Marinobacterium aestuarii: one gene and its partner. The protein of the gene in region 1 interacts with the protein of each later gene in a pairwise test. Links are inferred from orthologs where the notes say so. Each region holds a gene or a part of one and is shown in the gene's direction. Other genes may lie near its edges. The genes, in order: ung and A8C75_RS11665.

What was found.
Region 2: the proteins of ung (region 1) and A8C75_RS11665 interact in binary tests that used the Escherichia coli proteins (3 or more experiments, as listed by UniProt). The link is inferred for Marinobacterium aestuarii from one-to-one orthologs.

The regions. Positions count from the first base shown.
Region 1 is NZ_CP015839.1:4,093,663-4,103,905, reverse strand. Bases 1-2,844 are described here. They hold ung (uracil-DNA glycosylase), read left to right. Parts: upstream 1-989; coding sequence 990-1,700; downstream 1,701-2,844. Other genes in these bases: A8C75_RS17880 (TRAP transporter large permease), read right to left, coding at 2,687-2,844; A8C75_RS17885 (GntR family transcriptional regulator), read left to right, coding at 1,860-2,573; A8C75_RS17895 (hypothetical protein), read left to right, coding at 493-954; lysS (lysine--tRNA ligase), read left to right, coding at 1-464. Also shown: more of A8C75_RS17880, read right to left, coding at 2,845-3,976; A8C75_RS17875 (TRAP transporter small permease), read right to left, coding at 3,973-4,473; A8C75_RS17870 (TRAP transporter substrate-binding protein), read right to left, coding at 4,587-5,609; A8C75_RS17865 (TRAP transporter large permease), read right to left, coding at 6,039-7,343; A8C75_RS17860 (TRAP transporter small permease subunit), read right to left, coding at 7,343-7,852; A8C75_RS17855 (TRAP transporter substrate-binding protein), read right to left, coding at 7,849-8,844; A8C75_RS17850 (aspartate/glutamate racemase family protein), read left to right, coding at 9,955-10,243. UniProt on the Escherichia coli protein: Excises uracil residues from the DNA which can arise as a result of misincorporation of dUMP residues by DNA polymerase or due to deamination of cytosine.
Region 2 is NZ_CP015839.1:2,639,037-2,649,328, forward strand. Bases 3,101-5,993 are described here. They hold A8C75_RS11665 (type I restriction-modification system subunit M), read left to right. Parts: upstream 3,101-3,722; coding sequence 3,723-5,264; downstream 5,265-5,993. Other genes in these bases: A8C75_RS11655 (DEAD/DEAH box helicase family protein), read left to right, coding at 3,101-3,382; A8C75_RS11660 (hypothetical protein), read left to right, coding at 3,414-3,707; A8C75_RS11670 (restriction endonuclease subunit S), read left to right, coding at 5,264-5,993. In the rest of the region: more of A8C75_RS11655, read left to right, coding at 1-3,100; more of A8C75_RS11670, read left to right, coding at 5,994-6,448; A8C75_RS11675 (hypothetical protein), read left to right, coding at 6,522-6,854; A8C75_RS11680 (MotA/TolQ/ExbB proton channel family protein), read left to right, coding at 6,866-9,160; A8C75_RS11685 (OmpA family protein), read left to right, coding at 9,160-9,813; A8C75_RS11690 (EH signature domain-containing protein), read left to right, coding at 9,816-10,292. UniProt on the Escherichia coli protein: The subtype gamma methyltransferase (M) subunit of a type I restriction enzyme. The M and S subunits together form a methyltransferase (MTase) that methylates A-2 on the top and A-3 on the bottom strand of the sequence 5'-AACN(6)GTGC-3'.

The DNA.
Region 1 (10,243 bases):
CGCAGCGTCTGGACATCAACGTCAAGGACAGCTGGGGCCTTGGCAAGGTACAGATCGAGATCTTCGAGAAGACCGTCGAGCACCGTCTGGATCAGCCGACCTTTATCACCGAGTACCCGACCGAAGTCAGCCCGCTGGCGCGTCGCAACGATGACAATCCCTTCGTCACCGATCGCTTCGAATTCTTTGTCGGCGGTCGCGAACTGGCCAACGGCTTCTCCGAGTTGAACGACGCCGAAGATCAGGCAGAACGTTTCCGCGCCCAGGTCGCGGAAAAGGATGCCGGCGACGACGAAGCCATGCACTACGATGCCGATTACATCAACGCGCTGGAATACGGCCTGCCGCCGACGGCGGGCGAGGGTATAGGTATTGACCGTCTGGTCATGCTGTTCACCGATTCGCCGTCTATCCGCGACGTTATCCTTTTCCCGGCCATGCGCCCGGTAAAACCGCAGGCATAAGCTTCGGTTTAGGCTGAGCGCGCCGACCATGGGAGTCACGGATAAGGCCAAGGGCAGCCTGCTGTTCCCGTCGCCCTCACGCAGGGTGCCGGGCAAGCGCTATCTCAACATAGCGCTGCGCAGCCTGCATCTGGTGGGGATCGCCGGGCTTGCCGGCCATTTCCTTTACCAGCTGCCCACGGCGCAATGGCTTGGCTTTCTGTGGCTGGGCCTTGGCGCAGGTCTGGCCATGGTGCTGATCGAACTCTACTGCGACGGTATCTGGCTGTTGCAGCTGCGCGGCCAGGCCATTCTGCTGAAGGTATTTCTGCTGGGGCTGGTCATACCCTGGCCGGTACTGATGGCGCCGGTGTTCGTGCTGGCCATTCTGATCTCGGGCTTTTTCGCCCATGCTCCCGGCCATCTGCGTTACTACTCGCTCTATCACGGCCGGGTGGTCAAGGCGCTGCGTGATGCCAGTGGAGCTATCAAGGACAGCGGACAACTCTGATGACCCTGCAATGGCTTTCCCTCGACAAAAAGCAGATGCAACTGTCGTTGCCGCCGGACTGGCAGGCACTGCTGGGGCCCGAGCTTGAGCAGCCTTACATGCTGCAACTGCAGCGTTTTCTGCAGGCCGAGCAGCAGGCGGGCAAACAGATTTATCCGGCCCCGGAGCACTGGCTGCATGCACTGCAGAGCACGGCGCTGGAGGATGTGAAGGTGGTGATTCTGGGGCAGGACCCCTACCATCAGCCGGGTCAGGCTCATGGCCTGAGCTTCTCGGTGCCCCCCGGCATCAAGGTGCCGCCATCCCTGCGTAACATCTACAAGGAATTGCAGGCGGATCTTGGCATCACGCCGGCACAGCATGGCTGCCTCGAAAGCTGGGCACGCCAGGGGGTGCTGTTGCTCAATGCGGTATTAACGGTGGAACAGAGCCAGGCGGCCTCCCACCAGAAACGGGGCTGGGAACACTTTACCGACAAGGTAATTCACGCCGTTAATGCCCACTGCCATGGCGTGGTGTTCATCCTCTGGGGCAGCTATGCCCAGAAGAAGGGCGCCTTTGTCGATACGCAGCGTCACCTTGTGCTGCACTCCCCCCATCCGTCGCCACTGGCGGCGCACCGGGGCTTCTTCGGCTGCCGCCACTTCAGCCAGGCCAATGCGTTTCTCAAGGCCCGGGGGCGCACGCCCATCAACTGGCAGTTGCCAGAGCTCGATACGGACTCAGATCCAGCTGAACACAGGTAGCAACGAAAGCTGTGCAATAATGTCCGCAGAGATTGTGCTACGGCAGGGGTCTCAGGCATTGTTAAACATGGTGTGCCACTGCTATCTCGCACTATTGTTACCGCTGTCGTGCAATGACTGCCGATGGCCTATTCGCATCAAGACATCTGATATACAAACATGACCAAAACCAGCATTCGTAAAAGTGACAGCAAGCCCGGCGCAGACGACGTATACGATCGTATCTGGTCTGCCATCATGGAGCGCAAGCTGCAGCCGGGTACTCGCCTCAAGGAAGAGGACCTGTGTGAGGTTTTCCAGACCAGCCGTGGCGGTATCCGCAAGGTGCTGTTGCGCCTGGCACACCATAATCTGGTGAACCTGGTGCCCAACAGTGGCGCCTATGTCGCCAAGGTCACGGTAAAGGAAGCGCGGGAGGTTTTTCAGGCCCGGCGTCTGATTGAAACCGAGCTGGTGCGCGAGCTTGCGCTGAATTTCTGCGCCGACAAGCAGCGCGCCCTGACCGAGCATGTGGAGCTGGAAGAACAGGCCCACCACGAGGGTGACCTCAATCGCCGCATCCGCCTGTCCGGTGAATTCCACCTCAAGATTGGCGAGCTGGCCGACAAGCCGGTACTGACCCAGTTTCTGCGCGAAATCATTTCCAGAACCTCACTGATCATCGCCCAGTACCAGCGCGCCAGTGCCCGCCATTCCGAGCAGACCGCCACGCACCCGTGCTGCGAGCACAGTGGCCTGATCGAGGCATTTGAACAGCACGACGCCGCCCGGGCCGTGGCGTTGATGATCGAACACCTCAATCACCTGGAAGAACAGCTCGACCTGACTTCAGGCAGCCACAGCGCCATCGACCTGCAAAGCATTTTCAGCTGAGGCTTATGCCGTGACGCTGCCACTTTGAGCAGTGGCTGCCTTTGTCTTTGAGCATGAAAAAAGAGCCTGCCAGCGGCAGGCTCTTTGTTTTGGAGCAGAATGCGCAGCGGTATTTATAGCAGAGTGTTGGGCAGCCAGAGCGCGATTGCGGGGAACAGCGTCAAGACGCCAACGGCAAACAGCAGAATCAACCAGTAGGGTAAGGATGCCTTCGCCGCCTGGGCGACATTGACTTCATTCTTGGTGATCGAGCTGAGTACAAAGAGGTTGAGGCCGACGGGGGGCGTGATCATCCCGACCTCCATCAGCAGGGTAACCACTATGCCAAACCAGACGGGGTCGAAGCCGAGGCTTGTGATCATCGGGAAGGTGATCGGCAATGTCATGAGCAGCAGCGAGATACCGTCGAAGAAACAGCCCAGCAGCAGGTAGACCAGTACAACCATCACAAGCACGCCGTAGCGGTTGAAACCCAGGTCGCTAATCATCTCGACCGCGGCGCGTGGCAATCCCAGCAGGCTGACAGCCTGAGCCAGAATAACGGTTCCGACCAGAATGAGTGCGATGGCGCTGAACATGAAAGATGCGCGCGTGAAGGCTTGCCATAGTTTTGTCGGTGTCAGATCGCCCCAGCTAAATCCGATCACAATGGCGGCGGTAACACCCAGAGCTGCGGCCTCTGTGGGTGTTGCGATACCCATGTAAATGGTGCCCAGCACGAAGAAAATAAGAATGGGCAGTGGCCATACCTGCATCAGGCCGAGGCCGACCTCTTTCCAGCTGAAGGGTTCATTCACGGGCGGTGCCACGGGGGTACCGAAGCGCGACCGGACATAGATCCAGGCTGAAAAGCCAAAGGCGATCAGGGCACCGGGAATGAGCCCCGCCATAAATAGCTTGCCAATGGATACGTTCTGAGTGGCGCCGTAGATAAGCAGGGCCAGGCTCGGCGGGATCAGCAACCCCAGAGTACCACCGGCTGCCAAAGTGCCTACCACCATGCTTGGGGAGTAACCGCGCTGGCGCAGTTCGGGGTAGCTTACCGAGCCGATGGCGGCTGCGGTTGAAGTGCTGGAGCCACTGACCGCGCCAAAGAGCGTACAGACGGCAATGTTTGTATGCAGTAATTGTCCGGGAATACGGCGAAACAGGGGGGTCAAACCGTTGTAGACGCGGGTGGAAACACCGCTGGCCAGCAGGATATCACCCAGAATGATAAACAGTGGCACTGCGCTCAGGGTGAACTCCGTCAGCAAATTCCAGGCGGAATTGATGGCCAGGGCGGAAGCTCCGTTGGCTTGAAAATGCAGCAGGATAAAGCCGGTCAGCCCCAGAGCGGCCCCCAGCAGAGCGCCTGTGCTTAGCAATACCGCAAGACTGGTACCCAGAATAAGCCAGCTCATGATGTGGTTTCTCCCGCAGTGTCACCGTCATTGGGGCCAAGCTGCTTTCTTATTTCAACCGCGATACACAGAATCATTGAGATGGGCATCAGGGCCATCCAGGGCCAAAGCAGAATGCCACTGACATCGGTACGGGAACTGATCAGTCTGGAAAACTCCATGAAATTCCATGCCTGGTAACTGAAGGTTATTGCAAACGCAATAAAGATTGCCCCGGCAAACAGGCTGCATAGTTTTCTCATGCCAAATGGCATTCTCTCGGTCAGAAGGTCCAGGCTGATATGGCCAGATTTATTCAGTACATGGGGGAAGGTGGTAAAAGCCATCGCCAGGAAAAGCAAGCCTGCCAGTTCGTCAGAAAAAGAAATAGGCTGGCCTGCAAGGTAGCGCAACAGGGTGCTAATAAAAATTATTAACGTCATAAATATACCGGATAACACACCGGCGTAGAAAAATGACTTTGCTATAAAGTCGATACTTTTAAATAATTTGTCCACTCTAGGTTTTCCTTGTGTGGATTATTAATTTCATCTGGAAACTTTAACTATTAACCTTCCGGGTTTTTGCCTATAAAAAAGCCCCCGGGAAGTATCCCGGGGGCTGAAGTTGGCTATTTAGTGAGTGAAGACACCGTTTTATAGTAGCCGAGGCCTTCTTCGCCGGATTGTTCGGCCATTTCGTGCCAGGCCTTGCCGGATGCTTCGACGAAGGTTTTTACGTCTTCAGCGCTGAACGCCGGCAGTACAGTGATGCCCAGTTCGGTGCGCTCTTGCCGTGCTTTGGTTTCCCGCTCATCATCAACGGCCAGCTTCTCGGTTTCGTTCCACACCTGGTTACCCGCCTCAGTCAGTGCAGCCTGCTGTTGTTCAGTAAGTGAACTCCAGGTCTTATTGCTGATGCCGAACATCCAGGGAGACGCCGCCCAGGGGTGGAGATAGGCTTCGTATTTCGTGACTTCCTGCAGGGAAACGGTCTTTGCGACTGTCGAGAGGTAGTAGGCGCAATCGACTACACCCGTCTGGAGGGCGAGGTACATATCATTTTGCGGTATGACCTGCGCGGATATATCCAGATTTTTAAAGGTGTCCACAAGGTGTCCAGACCATACCCGGACCTTTTTGTCCTTGAGTCCTTCCAGGCTATTTACCGGCTCCTTGCAGTGCAGCCCGACATCGAACACAGGTGCGACAACGCCACCGACGGTTTTGATATCCCACTTGGCATAGGCATCCTGATAGATGTTACGCAGGGTCGGCAGCACTTCAAGATGCTGGCTGCTTTGGGTGATGGCTCCCTGTGCATAAACGGATGCAAGCGCCGGTGCGTCGCGTTTGTAGTACTCGCCGTACATCAGGGCTGCATCAACCAGGCCCGCCTGGAGAATGCGCAGCATATCGGCTTCCTTGAGCCCCAGTGAGCCTGCGTGGTAAACATCGACATTCAGGCTGCCCCCCGACTTTTCCTTGACCAGTTCAGCGAAGTGCTCAATATGCGCAGCTTCAGGCCGGGATTGGGCCAGGCCACTGTGGAATTTTAAGGTTCTTGTTTCGTCTGCCGTTGCACTGGAAATAAACCCCAGGCTGCTGGCTGTAATCAGTGCGGATATAGCTGTTTTTTTCAATAGACCAGTCATCATTACCTCTGCGTATTGGCGGATTAGATAGTTATTATATTGGCTCAGCCTAGCTATCGAAGGTCTATTCCTGGTCCTGTGGTAGCTAGAGTCCTGCGATGATTGATGGACAATAATATTATTTTATCGATGTTCAAATCGTGTTGACGTCGATTTTGCGTGGGTCATGGTTGCTGGTCTCGGAATAGGCGGACCAATAAAAATTTGTGACGGCTTAAATATAACATTGAAGCCTTAGTATCATGTACTTTAGTCAAACTAAACCTGTCTGGTTGCGACCTCTATCTGCTAATGCGCGACATCGACGGAATAGTTTTTTGAACTGTTAACCCAGTGGGAAAATAGGTTAATAGTACTGGGGCATTCTTAGAGTGAATGGATGTAGGAAATGCAAGCAGGAGCAATGCACTGGCATTGCTCCTGCTTGGTTTAACCCGTCAGCTGTTGTGGCAGCCACAGGACAATATCCGGGAAAATGCTCACCATCAATGCCGCTATGCACATGAGTCCAAAGAATGGAATCGCGGCGTAGGCAATGCGACCAATCCGCTCGCCGGTTAATCCCTGCAGGACGAAAAGGTTAAATCCTACCGGTGGTGTTATTTGTCCGAGCTCCACCATTATTACCAGGAAAATGCCAAACCACAGAGGGTCAAACCCGCCCTGAATAACGATGGGCAATGTGATTGGCAGGCTCATGACCGTGATCGATATCCCATCAAGGAACAGGCCCAGCACAATGTAGAACAGCGCCAGTGCCAGCAGCAGCATGGCGGGCGACAGCTCCAGGCTGGCAATATAGGTTGCCAGCTCCCGCGGCAGGTGCAGATACCCCATTGCGGTTGATAGCAGGGCTGCCGCCACCAAAATACTGCACACCATGGTGGCACTGAGAACGGTGCCAGTCAGGGCTTCGCGAAACATGTCCCAGCTAAGTTGCCGTTCGACACCCAGCAGGATAATTGTCACGGCCACCCCTACTGCAGCAGCCTCAGACGGTGTTGCGACGCCGCTGTAGATGGATCCCATCACCAGTGCAATGAGCAAGAGTACCGGGGCAAGCAACCCCAGGCTTTGCAAAAAGGTCGTGGCTACGTCCTGGCTGCGCGGCGCCTTGTGAGGCTGTCGCAGAGTCACTGCGACTATATAGCCGGAGTAAAGCAGTGCGATCAAGATGCCAGGGATGACACCTGCCATAAAGAGCTGGCTGATAGACACCTCGGCCTGCACGCCATAAACGATCATTACGATAGAGGGCGGAATCAGCAGACCCAGGCTGCCTGCGCCTGCCAGCGAGCCAATGGACAGATTGCGGTCATAGCCGCGTCGGGCCAGCTCTGTTGTCGTAATCTTGCCAATGGTGGCGGTGGTGGCGGCGCTTGAGCCACTGACCGCCGCAAACAGGGCGCAACCGACAACGTTGGTGTGCAAAATGCCACCGGGAATCCGGTTCGTCCAGGGCTCCAAACCCCGGAACAGTCGTTCGGAAATATTGGAGCGGAAGATGAGTTCGCCCATAAATATAAACAGGGGAATGGCGGAGAGCTCCCAGGAGCTTCCCGCCCGGAATAGAATGCGGCTCAGAATAAGTCCTGCACGGTCCGAGCTGAAGTCTCCGAGCCAGACAAGCGAGCCCAGAGCGACGATTGCGAGACCGGCAAACACCCAGGTTCCAAGACCCAGCACGAGCAGAATCAGGCTTATGACCCCGACGGCAACAAATACTGTATCCATCAGCTCACTCTCGTATTGGGGGGTATGGCACGCTCGGACATCAGGCGTAATGCGCGGGACAGCAGTGTTAAGCACAGCAGCAGCATACCAACCAGTACCATGCCCTCCGGAATCCACAGCGGGGTTTCAGCCAGGGTTTCACTTAGGGTTCCGCGTTGGTAACTGCGCCACACACTCTGTCCCCAGAACCAGGCAAGCCAGGCGAAGGCGGCCAGAGCCGCCAGTGTTGATATCAGATCCGGCAGCCAGTGCCAGCGGGCCGGCAACCGATCCAGCAGCACATTGACACGTACCAGAGAGCCGCGTTCCAGCGCATAGCCCAGCCCCAGGAATGTCATGCTCGCCACGGCATAGCCAATGAACTCGTCCAGCACAAAGGTCGAGGTGCCGAACAGGCGCATAACGATTTCAAGCAGAATATGCCCGGTTATGTAAACAATCAGCAGCATCGCCAGCAGCCCTGCCAGCCGGTTGGCTGGGCTAATGCAGCGACAGATCAGTCGAATCATTGAGCGCTGCCGTTCTTCTCGAACTGGGACAGGATCGTTTGGCCGCGCTCACCCGCAGCCTCTAGCCACTGGCTGATTGCTGGTTTTGCGGCGCTTTTGAGCGATGCCGAAAACTCGGGGGACACCGGGTTCTGGATAGTGACGCCATGCTCATTCAGGTCCTGGTAGTTTTCGGCTACGCGGGAACGTACTTCCAGCCAGTTATGCTCATCGGTACGTTTGGCAGCCTCCAGGATGGCCTGCTGCTGCGCCTGATCGAGACCGTCAAACTCATCCTTGTTCATGTGCACCATATTGAGCGGGACTGCATACTGAATAGCGCTGTAGTGATCCAGGTGTTCCCAAAAGCTGCCATTGGCACCGGCTTCTGCTGAAGTGAGTACAGCTTCGATACCGCCTGTCGAGAGCTGCGGTACTACATCGGCCCACGAAAGCTTGACCGGTGATGCCCCGGCTTCACGCAGTGTGATGGTGCCATTTTTGTCATAGGTGCGAATCTTGAGTTGCTCCAGATCCGATGCTGAGGCGACCTGTTTTTTGGCCCAGATACCGCTGGCGGGCCAGGGGGATGCGTAAAGCAGAACCTGATTGTTATCGGCAAATACCTGCTCGTAATAGGGGCGCGCTATTTTGTAGAGTGCCTCAGCTTCATCTTCGTTTTCCGCCAGAAAGGGAAGCGAGGACAGCAGGAAAATGGGGTCTATACCGCTCAGCGTACCGGCCAGGGTATCTGCAATCTGAATGGCGTTGTCGGATACCGCATAAAAGTGATCGGCAGACTTGAAGCCCAGTGCTCCACCGGTGTGTAGCGTAATATCGACCTGGTCCTGCGTCAGTGTTTTGACCTGTTCAATAAAGTAAAGGTCGCCCTCCGCATGTATGGACGTGGTGTTGTATTCGTTGGAAAAGTCCATGCGGGTTTGGGCCTGTGCACTCAGGGACAGCAGACTTGTAACGGTTAAGAACGCGGCGGCAATAGGCTTTAAATTCATGATTTCCATCTTATTTTATTATGTAGATCAAACAGTATCCTCTCCCGACGAAGCCCCGTACTGTCTAGCTGCGACTTGAAAGTGCTGTGCAGCGACCCATTCAATGTCTCTAAAGGCTGCAAGATAAAATCCGTGCTGCTGTTCATGGCTGGTTTTATTGTTAACGAAAATTGGGATTTCCTGCGTATATCTTCCATCGTCAAGGCGGCTATACAGCCACTGCCAAGCAGCATCTACGAATGCTGCCTTTGATGGCTAGCCTTTGGTTTCTGCTTGATTTCGCTGAATTTGTATCAACCTGACGGTTTTTTGTCCGACTTTATGGGCTTTTCCTCCTTCTGCGAACTGTCCTGCCTGATCTCGGCTGTATGCGGTTCACTCAATTGAATGTCATGTATACATTAATGTGAACATTAATGTTTTATCGCTGCTCGATATATGTTCTATTGGCAGCGTTAGTCATCACGCTTTCAATCGCGTTGGGGCAGAACGGTCGGGGATGATGGCTCAAGTTCGCTACGTCGGTGCTGGATGGTCTGGGTGCGGTGCTGGCGCTACGGCTGGGTCATTGGGGCGCTGCTGGGTGGCGCTATTCACTGGCTGCTGATGCGCGGCGCCGCTGTTCCGGCCGCACAGCGGGCCTGATTCAAGACCGCATATATTGCAAATAACAAGTTCGCACCTCCTCGGCCCGCAGTAATGCGGGCCTTTTTTTATGTACAGGAAGTGCGGTACGCCGCGGGCGCATGGATGCGCGAGAGCGGCGATGTACAGGAAGTACGGTTCCTGAAAATTGCTCCTGCGTTTTCAGGATTTCCGCCATCCCTGGCGGTCCCCTGAAAAGTGCTCCTGCGTTTTCAGGATTTCCGCCATCCCTGGCGGTCATGCCGCGGGTGTGGCTGGGTCGGTTGGGCGCAGCACGGCAATGGGCAGAGTAATGAACTCATCGGGTGATGGACTTAGTTGCGCCGCATCCCGGGTGTGGCAGGAAATTTCGTTGGGTACTGGCAAAAAATGCATAGCCTTAGCTCTATAACTCATAACTAAAAATATTGAATTATGAATTATATGGTGGCAGTATCATGAAAAACACCCGCTAAAGGGGCGCCTATGAAAATCCTTTTGCTCAACCCCAATACCTCGGAAGTTCTCACCACTCAGCTTACTGAAGTGGCAACACGCTATGCCGCAGTGGGGACCGAGATCGTACCTGCCACCGGAGCCTTCGGTGTGCCCTATATCGCCAACCGGGCTGAAGCGGTGATTGGCGCCAGCGCTGCGCTGGAGATTCTGGCGCAGCAACATGATCAGGTGGACGGTGCCATTCTGGCGGCCTTCGGAGACCCTGGGCTGGGGGCGGCGCGGGAGCTGTTCGATATCCCCATCGTTGGTCTGGCGG
Region 2 (10,292 bases), 1.5 Mb from region 1 along the record:
GACCTATGCCCATCTGGATCCGCAAAGCGCGCTAGTCAAGCTGCGCTGCTTTGTGGAGATGCTGGTCGGAGCCATCTATCGCGATCTCAAATTGCCTGTCGAGCCCAATGCCACTTTCATGGATCGGCTGAATAACGGCAGTTTTACCTCTGTCGTTCCCCGTGTGATTCTCGATAAGCTGCATGCTGTACGTATTAACGGCAACAAGGCCGCGCATGAAGGCAATGTTTCTGCTGATTCGGCCGTATGGTTGGTACAGGAGGCATACCATCTTGGCTGCTGGCTATACGTGACGCAGGCCGATGGCAGCCCGGAATCCTGTCCGGACTTTCAGGTGCCACAAATGCCTGGTGTGTCCAGCAGCAAAGGGGAGTTCAAGAAAAAGGCCAAAGCGTTGCAGGAGCAGCTTGCAGCGCAGTCTGCACAGCTTAAACAGGCGCTTGCAGAGCTGGAGACCGCCAAACAGGCTGAGCGTGAGGCCCAGCAGCAAGCAGCCCGCCTGAAAAACGAATTTGACAAGGTGAAAGCCCAAGCCTTTATCGCGGCAAGCAGCAAGGCTACCAGTACTTTGGTGCTTAACGAGGCCGAGACACGCCGTCGCCTGATTGACAGCGAGTTGCGCGACGCCGGTTGGGATCTGAGCCTCGACGGTGCCAGCACCGAGCAAGTCACGCTTGAGCACGAGGTGGATGGTCAGCCGACTCAAACGGGCATTGGTTACTGCGATTATGTACTGTGGGATGATAACGGCAAGCCACTGGCCGTAGTGGAAGCAAAGCGCGCCCGCGAGAATGCCGAGAAAGGCCGTCAGCAAGGCAAGCTCTACGCCGATGCCCTTGAAAAGAAGCACGGTCAGCGCCCGGTAATCTTCTATACCAATGGTTACGACGTCTGGATCTGGGACGATGTGCTCGACACCGTGCCCCGCAAGCTCTATGGCTATTACAGCAAAGACAGCCTCCAGTACCTGATCAGCCAGCGCAAACAGCGAAAGAACCTCAATAGCACGCCTATCGACACCACCATCGCCGGCCGTTTGTACCAGATGGAGTCGATCACCCGTGTCAGCGAACGCTTCAGCGAAGGCCATCGCAAGGCGCTGGTGGTGCAGGCCACCGGCACCGGCAAGACCCGTGTATCCATTGCGCTCACCAAGCGGTTGCTGGATGCCGGCTGGGCGAAGCGGGTGCTGTTCCTGTGCGACCGAAAGGAGCTGCGCAAGCAGGCCAAAAACGCTTACAGCGAATTCGTCAAAGAGCCACTCTATGTGGTGGGACGAAGCAAGAAGCAGGATCAGCATAATGCCCGCATCTACATTGCCACCTATCCAGGCATGCTGCGCATTTACGAGCAGTTCGATGTCGGCTTCTTCGATCTGATCATCGCAGACGAATCTCATCGCTCGGTCTATAACGTCTACGGTGACCTGTTTAAATACTTCGATGCCCGCCAGATGGGGCTCACGGCCACGCCGGTGGAAATGGTAAGCCGCTCCACTTGTCGGCTGTTTGGCTGTGATTACAAGCTTCCTACCGCCAGTTATCCGCTGGAGCAGGCGGTGGCCGATGGCAACCTGGTGCCGTTTCGTGTCGTCACCCACACTACCCAATTCCTGCGTGAAGGGATCAAGGGTCATGCACTAAGTGACGAGCAGGTCGCTGAACTGGAAGACCAAGGTCTAGACCCTAATGACCTTGATTTTAACGCCCCCGATATCGACAAGGCGGTGTTCAACAAGGACACCAACCGCGCCATCCTGCGCAATCTGATGGAGCGCGGCCTGCGTGATGCAGACGGTCAGCTACCCGGCAAGACCATTGTCTTCGCTCGCAACATTCAGCACGCCGAACTGCTGGCCTCGCTTTTTGGCGAGATGTATCCCCAGCACGGTGGCAATTTCTGCCGTGTGATCCACTCCAAGTATGAGCGTGCTGAAGAGCTGATCGACGATTTCAAGGGCGCCGGAGAAAAGCCCGCCGACGAGATTACCATCGCCATTTCGGTGGATATGCTCGACACCGGCATCGATGTGCCCTCAGTGGTCAATTTGGTATTCGCCCGGCCGATCAAATCCAAGGTCAAGTTCTGGCAGATGGTGGGGCGGGGCACCCGTCTGTGTGAAAACCTGTACGGTCCTGGCCAGGACAAGACCCATTTTTTGATCTTCGATCACTGGGGCAACTTCGATTACTTCGAAATGGACCCGCCTGACGACGAAGCTCGCCCGAGTAAATCCCTGAGTGAAAAGCTGTTCGATAGCCGCCTTGATCTGGCCGAAACGGCGCTCAGGAAAGCGGAGATGGAGCTGTTCCAGCAGACCATTGCGCTGATTCAGGAAGACATCAACGCCCTGGACGACCGCTGCATCGCTGTGCGCGATAAATGGCAGCTCAAGGCACAGCTCGGTGATGTCAAAACGTTGCAGCAGTTCGCCCCCGATACCCGACAGCTCTTGCGTGCCGAGATGTCGCCGCTGATGCAGTGGCGCGATATCAAGGGACAGTCCGAGGCCCTGCGCTGGGACCAGCAGCTCACCGAACTACAGCTGATCCGCCTGACCAATCCATCTCAGCTGGATGTGGTTAGACAGCCGGTGCTCGACAAGGTGAGTCAGCTTTCCATGCACCTCAATCCGGTGCGTGCCCAGGCAGAAACGATCAGGACCATCCAGCAGGATGCCTTCTGGCAGGCCGTCACGTTCGAGCAGCTGGAGAAGAAGCGTCTCGCCCTGCGCGGTGTTATCCACCTGCGTGATAAAAAATTAGTAGATCCGCCAACAGCGCCGCTGCCGGTTATCGATATCAAGGAAGACGAGGGTCTGTACCAAACCGGTGATCGGCCAACCCGAATTATTAATGTCGATTACCAGATTTTCCGCCAGCAGGTGGAAGCCACACTCACACCTCTGTTCGAAACCGACCCGGTGCTGGTCAAGATCCGCCAGGGCAAGCCGGTTAGCGAGGCCGAGGTGGCACAGCTGAATGCCCTGGTGCACATCCAGAATCCCGATCTGGATCTGGGTACCCTGAAGGAGTTTTTCCCAGAGTCCAGTGCCACCCTGGATCAGATTCTGCGGACCATCGTCGGGCTGGATGCGATTGCTATAGAAGCGGCCTTTACCGATTTTGTGCAGGCACACCACATCAGTCTGTCGAGCCGCCAGCAGCGCTTTATCGGCCTGCTCAAGAACCATCTGTGCAAGTACGGCTCCATCAACGTGGCCGATCTGTACGAGCAGCCGTTCATTGCCGAGCATCACGAAGGCCTCGATGGTATCTTCCCCGAGCAGCGCCAGGCCAACGCACTGGTGGCGCTGGTCAAGCGCTTCGGAGTCCATCTGGGAGCCCGTAAGACCCGCACAGAACACGGCATTAGCAACTGATTTTCAACACAATTCAGGGGAGTACCCGTTCATGAGTGATACGCTTTGCCGCAGGCTGCAACTCAACCATATTGAGGGGGATATCCTGTATCCCTGTCGTATGAAAAACCAGGATACAGGCCTGGTAGCCTTTAGGCTTTCAAAGGGCGGCAACACCAAGCGAGACAGCATTGAAGTCACCGACGAACAGGAGATGATCCGCAAGGTGACAACCCAGGGTTACAAGGTGCGGGCCCGCACCATCGAGCCTGTCAGCCAGGGCGGTCGTACAGGACTCTATACCCTGGGCGAGCAAGCTATTCGAGACTGGACACTGAATGATTAACGGATATACGAAGCAATGATTACCGGCGCACTGAAAAGCAAGATCGACAAGCTGTGGGAAGAGTTCTGGACCGGCGGTATCGCCAACCCACTGACGGTGATCGAGCAGATTACCTTTCTGATGTACGCACGCCTGCTGGACATGAACGAGCGGCGTGACGAAAAGCGCGCTGAGCGTACCGGCAAGTCATTCAGCAAGCGTTTTACCCAGTATGAGCAGGACATCCGCTGGGAGAGCTTTCGCCATCTGCCCGCCGACCAGATGTACAAGGTCGTCAAGGATGAGGTGTTCCCGCACTTCAAGGATCTGGCCGGGGAGGGCTCGCTGTTCGCCGAATTCATGAAAGACGCCCAGCTGATGATCCAGAAGCCCAATCTGCTGGTCAAGGCGGTGAACATGGTCAGCGACCTGCCGCTCGACAGCGCTGATGTCAAAGGCGACCTGTACGAGTATCTGCTGTCCAAGCTGACGACCGCCGGCATCAACGGTCAGTTCCGCACCCCGCGCCATATCATCCGCGCAATCGTGGAAATGCTTGAGCCCGAAGCCCACTACCGCATCGCCGATCCCGCCTGCGGTACCGCGGGTTTTCTGGCCGCCAGCTACGAGTACCTGCTGGAAAAATACAGCTCTCCCGAGGGGGTGATTACCGAAACGGTAATCAACGACAAGGGCGAGCAGGTCGAACAGAAAATATACACCGGCGATCTGCTGCATGAACACCGCCGCCATGTGGACACCGACATGTTCCACGGTTTCGATTTCGACGCCACCATGCTGCGCATAGCCGCCATGAACCTGGTGATGCACGGCGTTGCCGAGCCCGATGTGCATTACCAGGATACCCTCAGTCAGCGCTTTTCCGAGCGCTTCCCTCAGGCGGCGAAGGAGGGTTTCGATCTTATTCTCGCCAACCCGCCGTTCAAGGGCAGCCTGGATGAGGAAGATGTAGACCCGGCGCTGCTGCGGGTAGTGAAAACCAAGAAGACCGAGCTGCTGTTCGTGGCCCTGATCCTGCGCATGCTCAAGATCGGTGGCCGCAGCGCTACTATCGTGCCCGACGGCGTGCTGTTCGGTTCCTCCAAGGCGCACCAGCAACTGCGCAAACACCTGATTGAAGACAATCAGCTTGAAGCGGTGATCAGCCTGCCCAGCGGCGCATTCAAGCCCTACGCCGGCGTCTCCACCGCCATCCTGATCTTCACCAAAGGTGGCGAAACCGACCATGTCTGGTTCTACGATGTGCAGGCCGATGGCTTTTCGCTGGATGACAAACGCCAGAAAATAGACGCCAACGATCTGCCGGATCTGATCAGCCAGTTCAAGTCCAGGGGCATGACACCGGCCGACAGCGCGCAGAACGACCGCAGCGCCCAGCGCTTCTGGGTCAGCAAGGCCGAGATTGAAGCCAGCAAGTACGACCTGTCGCTGAACCGCTACCGCGAGCAGGTGCATGTGACTGAGGAGTACGATGCGCCCAAGGTTATCCTGGCACGGCTGAAGGCTCTGGAGGCCGAGATTCAGCAGGACCTGGAAGAGCTGGAGGGGATGCTGTAATGGTTGCTTTAAGCGAATTGGTTGATATTCGTGGTGGAGGTACGCCTAGCAAAGCTGTACCTGAATATTGGAATGGAAATATACCTTGGGCATCAGTTAAAGACTTTAAATCTTCAGAGTTGAGAGTCACAGCGGATTATATTTCTGAGCTAGGGGTTAAAAACTCAGCAACAAGTTTGATTCCGGCCAATAGTATTATTGTCCCTACGCGCATGGCTCTGGGCAAAGTTGCTATGACAGCCGTTGATATGGCAATTAACCAAGATTTAAAGGCTTTGCTAATTAAAGATGAAGTGGTACTTGATAAGCGCTATCTTTTACGGTTTCTAGAATCTAAATCTCGGTTTATAGAAAAGCAAGGTAAAGGGGCTACGGTAAAGGGTATAACCTTGGATGTTCTGCGCAGTTTGAATGTCCCTCTCCCGCCCCTGGCCGAGCAACAGCGTATCGCCGCCATTCTGGACAAGGCTGACGCCCTGCGCCGCAAGCGCCAGCAAGCCATCGACCTCGCCGACCAGCTCCTCCGCAGCGTATTTCTGGAGATGTTCGGCGATCCGGCCTCCAATCCGAAGGGGTGGTCAATAATGTCGGCTGGTGCGTGCCTTCGTGAAGGATTTATACTCGAGGTTCAAGACGGAAATCATGGCAATGATCATCCTAAAGTTGCGGACTTTTCTCAGTTAGGTATACCTTTTGTTACCGCAAATGTCGTTCGCGATGGAAAGATTCTATTCGATAAATGTTATTACCTCAGCGATGCGTGGCGAAACAAGCTCCGGGTTGGCTTTGCACTGCCAGGAGACGTATTGTTAACCCACAAAGGCACGTTGGGTTTAACCGCAGTGCTGGATGAAACACACTCTGTGTACATATTTAGCCCCCAAACTACTTATTACCGGATCAACGAGTCTCATATACTTCCAGATTATCTAAAGGGTTATTTCGATACGGAGTATTTCCAGCGTTTGTTAGCGAAGGAAGGAAAGCAGTCTACACGGGCGTACATCGGAATAACGAGACAGAAAGAGTTACCGATCATTGTTCCTCCAATGGAGGAGCAGAGGAGGTATGTAGATTTGGTGGAGATATACAAGAAAAAACTCGATAACTACCGGAGTCATGAGATGGCTTGCGGGGCGCTGTTTGCTTCTTTGTCTCAGCAAGCCTTCCGAGGTGATTTGTGAAGTGCCCACTGCCTGCGAACCTTCCTTACCGGAAACCGCGTCCACACCGCTTGGCTCTGGGAGACCAATTACGATGAAGGATGACGTGGCACTGGTGTATCAGATCACCTCAATCAATCGAGCTTGGAAGCGCGCCCGGGAGCAGTGGGGGGAAGACTCTGCAATCGCGCTGATGCTGCGCGAGCGCAAGTCATCGCTTCAGGCAAGGTTGGTTCGGGACAGCCCTGACGCCGTATATCTGCGGTCGGATACGGATAACACGGATGGTGAGCCGCTCTACAGTGTTCGGCTGAAATCGCAAGTCCAGTTGCCGAACGGTGTTACTCGAAGCGATGCCGAGCATATGCCCGTGCGCCTGGCACAAGAACTGTTCTCACCGGCCGAGCTGGCCGGAATAGTAAAATAAGGATGTTATAGATGAATGTACCTGGGCTTCCGGCAATCGATATCACACTTTTGTTCTACATCGCGATTGCTTCGGTTCTGCTGTTTTTTATGCATGCGGAGCTTAGGCTCTCATCGCGCTATCGGCGATCGTTGGTTGCATGGAAGGAACTTAAAACGTTGCTCGGCAGCGGGCAAAGTGACATCGATTTGAAGGCACTTTCCGGCATGCTGACGAACCTTATCCACCAGTTTTTCGTGCCTGTCGAGCGCTCAGGCGCCTCGGACGACACTCAGCCATCCGTCGAGCTGGCGAAGGTCAATACGCACTACCTGGTGACGGTGCCCGCCGCAACGCTCGTTCCGTACCAGCCGACCTCACCTTACCGGTTTGTGCCGGCGTTGCTGACCACTATCGGGGTTCTGGGAACCTTCCTTGGCATATCGTTGGGTCTGGCGGATTTTCAATCCACAGGCGGTGGCTCTGAGGCGTTGATGAAATCGGCGACCAGCCTCCTAGATGGGATGAAAACCGCCTTTTATACGTCGCTGGCCGGCCTGGCGGCATCCATTGTTTTTATGGCCTGGCATGCGAGCTTGAGCAAAGCGCGGGAGAAGCGGCATCGCGCGCTGTCCGGCGCGTTTCAGGAGCTCTGTCTTTCAGTGTCACCGGTTACCCTGTTGCACAAACTGGACCCGTCAAATCAGCAGGAACTGATCGCGAAGCAGCTGGCGGCGGCCGATGCCACTACTGCATCGAATGAACAGCTGGTCAAGGTTGTGAGTGAGATGGGAGATGTGTTTAAAAAGTTCGACTCAGATACAATTTCCGCGTCGGTATCCAAGGCCGTTAGTCAAAGTGTCGAACACTCTATTGCGCCGCATTTGGCATCGATCAGCGAGAGTATCAAGGACCTGCGCGAAATAAAGGAACAGAGCGCCAGGGAGGTGGTGGAGCTGCTGGTGGGTACCCTGCGCAGCGAGGTGGTCGAACCCTTCGCCCAGCAGTCCGCTGAATTCGTGCAAACAACCGGCCGTATGGCCGCTGTCATCGAGCATTCAAACCAGCAGCTGGCTCAGGCTGTAGGAGATGTTGGTGCCGTGTTCGAGAAGTTCAATTCCGATACGATCTCAGAGTCGGTATCCAAGGCGGTTACTCAGAGTGTTGAACGTTCCATCGCGCCTCATCTGGCGTCGATTGGCGAGAGTATCAAGGACCTGCGTGAAATAAAGGAACAGAGCGCCAGGGAGGTGGTGGAGTTGCTGGTGGGTACCCTGCGCAGCGAGGTGGTCGAGCCCTTCGCCCAGCAGTCCGGTGAATTCGTGCAAACGGCAGGGCGTATGGCCGACGTCGTGGAGCGTTCCACAACCTCCGTGGAGCGCTTGTCGGGTGAAATGAGCAAGGTGATGGAGGGGCTGGACGCGACAACCCGGTCGCTGAACCAGTTCCAGCAAGATACGTTGACCAAGCTATCGCAGTTCGCCGAATCGTTGAGCACTATCCTCGCCCAGTTCAAGGACGACACAGAGGGGGCGCTAAGCCGCGTGGCCGAAGAGATACAGCGTGCATTGAATCAGTCAATCGAAGGAATGGACGCACAGCGCAGTGCATTTGAGCAAAGTGCCCAACGCGCCTCGCAGGCCTTCGCTGAGCAGAATGAAAGTCTGAAAAACATCGGCCTTGAGTCCAGTGCGCTGATGCGTGACGCCAAACAAAATCTGCTGGATGGCTTGAGCAATATCGATGACAAGGTCAAGGCCATGTCGTCCGTGGCGCAGCAGGAGCTGGAGCGCTTCCGGCTGGAATACCAAGCGAACCTGACGGAGTTTTTTGACTTGCAGGCAAACCTGCTGGAGAAAACCCTGGGTGAGCAGCGTGCAGGGCTGGCGAGTGTAGTGGAAGACTTCCGCGCCGCCTTTGTCGAGGAAAACACGCTACGCAAGCAGCAATATCTCGCAATCGATCAGCAGTACAGCCAACTCAAGGATGGCGTCACGCTGGTGCAGGAGCTGGTCGAGGCAATCGGAATGAACAAGGCCGGTGCTTTCAGTCAGCTGGAAGATGCATCCAATGCTATTAGTGCACAGGTCGGCAAGCTGCGATATTCCTACGAGGAGGCCGCGGCCCGCTTCAATAAAATGACCGAGCAGATGCCGGAAGCCATGACCGGTTACTTCGAACGAGCCAATAGCAGCCATACACGCTTCTTCGATAATTTCGACGAAGCCGCGGCCCAGGTTCACGGAAAACTCGCAGACGCCGCCAACCTGCTCGTGACAGCCATGCAGCAGATTGAAATGCAGCTTATCGACGAGAAGGTGAGCTGATGGAACGGCACGAGTGGAGTTATCCAGAGACCGATATCGATGAAACGGGCGCCTGGTTGTCGATTGGCGACCTGATGTCAGGGCTGCTGATGATCTTTGCGCTGCTGCTGATTCTGGCGTTGTTGCAGCTGACAGAGGCGGCCGAAAAGGCCAAGAGCGGTCGAATCGTAATTATTCAATCGTTGCAGAAAACTTTGTCCGAGAAAGGCATCAATGCCGAGGTCGACCCGCAGACAGGCGATATCAGTATCCTCGACTCCGTCCTGTTCGATATCGACAGCGCCGCGCTCAAGCCGGCCGGTCATGACTTCCTTGAACTGTTCGTGCCGGCGTATAGCAACGCAATTTTTTCAAGTGACGACGTTGCTAACGAAATCCAGCACGTGGTGATCGAAGGCCATACGAGTTCGACCGGTAGCTGGGATTACAACATGAACCTCAGCCTTAACCGCGCGAACAGTGTTTCCGAGGCCGTTTCCCGACTGTCCTTTATGGGCAAAGGCAGGTTTCGCGCCCGCATGCTAGTTGCGGGAAGAGGCGAGGCGGATGCTGATCAGTCGGTAGATCGGCCCGGCGATCGAAAGGTGATCTTCCGTTTCCAGTTCAAGAGCGATCGCTTTTTGCACTGGTTTATGGAACAGCGGGGGCTTTGAGCATGGACGTTCTGAGCCTGGGCATTGAGTTCAAGGCGCCTGCTGTAAAGCAGCCCAGGAAAATGTTGAGGCTGGCAAAGGATGTTGTGTTACAGCCTTGGACTGCCGTTGATAACATGACCGCCTTCCCGCCGAAGACGGTAGACGAAATTATCCGGTTGCTGGAATCCGGGTTGAAGAGCGAGATATCGATTCTCGACTGGATTCACCTTTTCGACAGCAAGCAGGTCTGGGATGCCTGCCATAACGAGGCCGATGTCGCCCGCAGCAGTGCGCGGATATACGATGCGATTGCCGAGAACACCTCGCTCACGCATCTGGCGCTTTTCAGAGCCGCACTAACTGTCGATGGCTCCGGACAGTATTTCCCTGCACTCTTGTTGCAACATATTCATCTGTTAAGCGATTCCTTGACCGGCTGGCGCAAAGAGCTGCTTGATATCGTCTTGTTATCAAGATCAGTCGATTTTATTAAGATC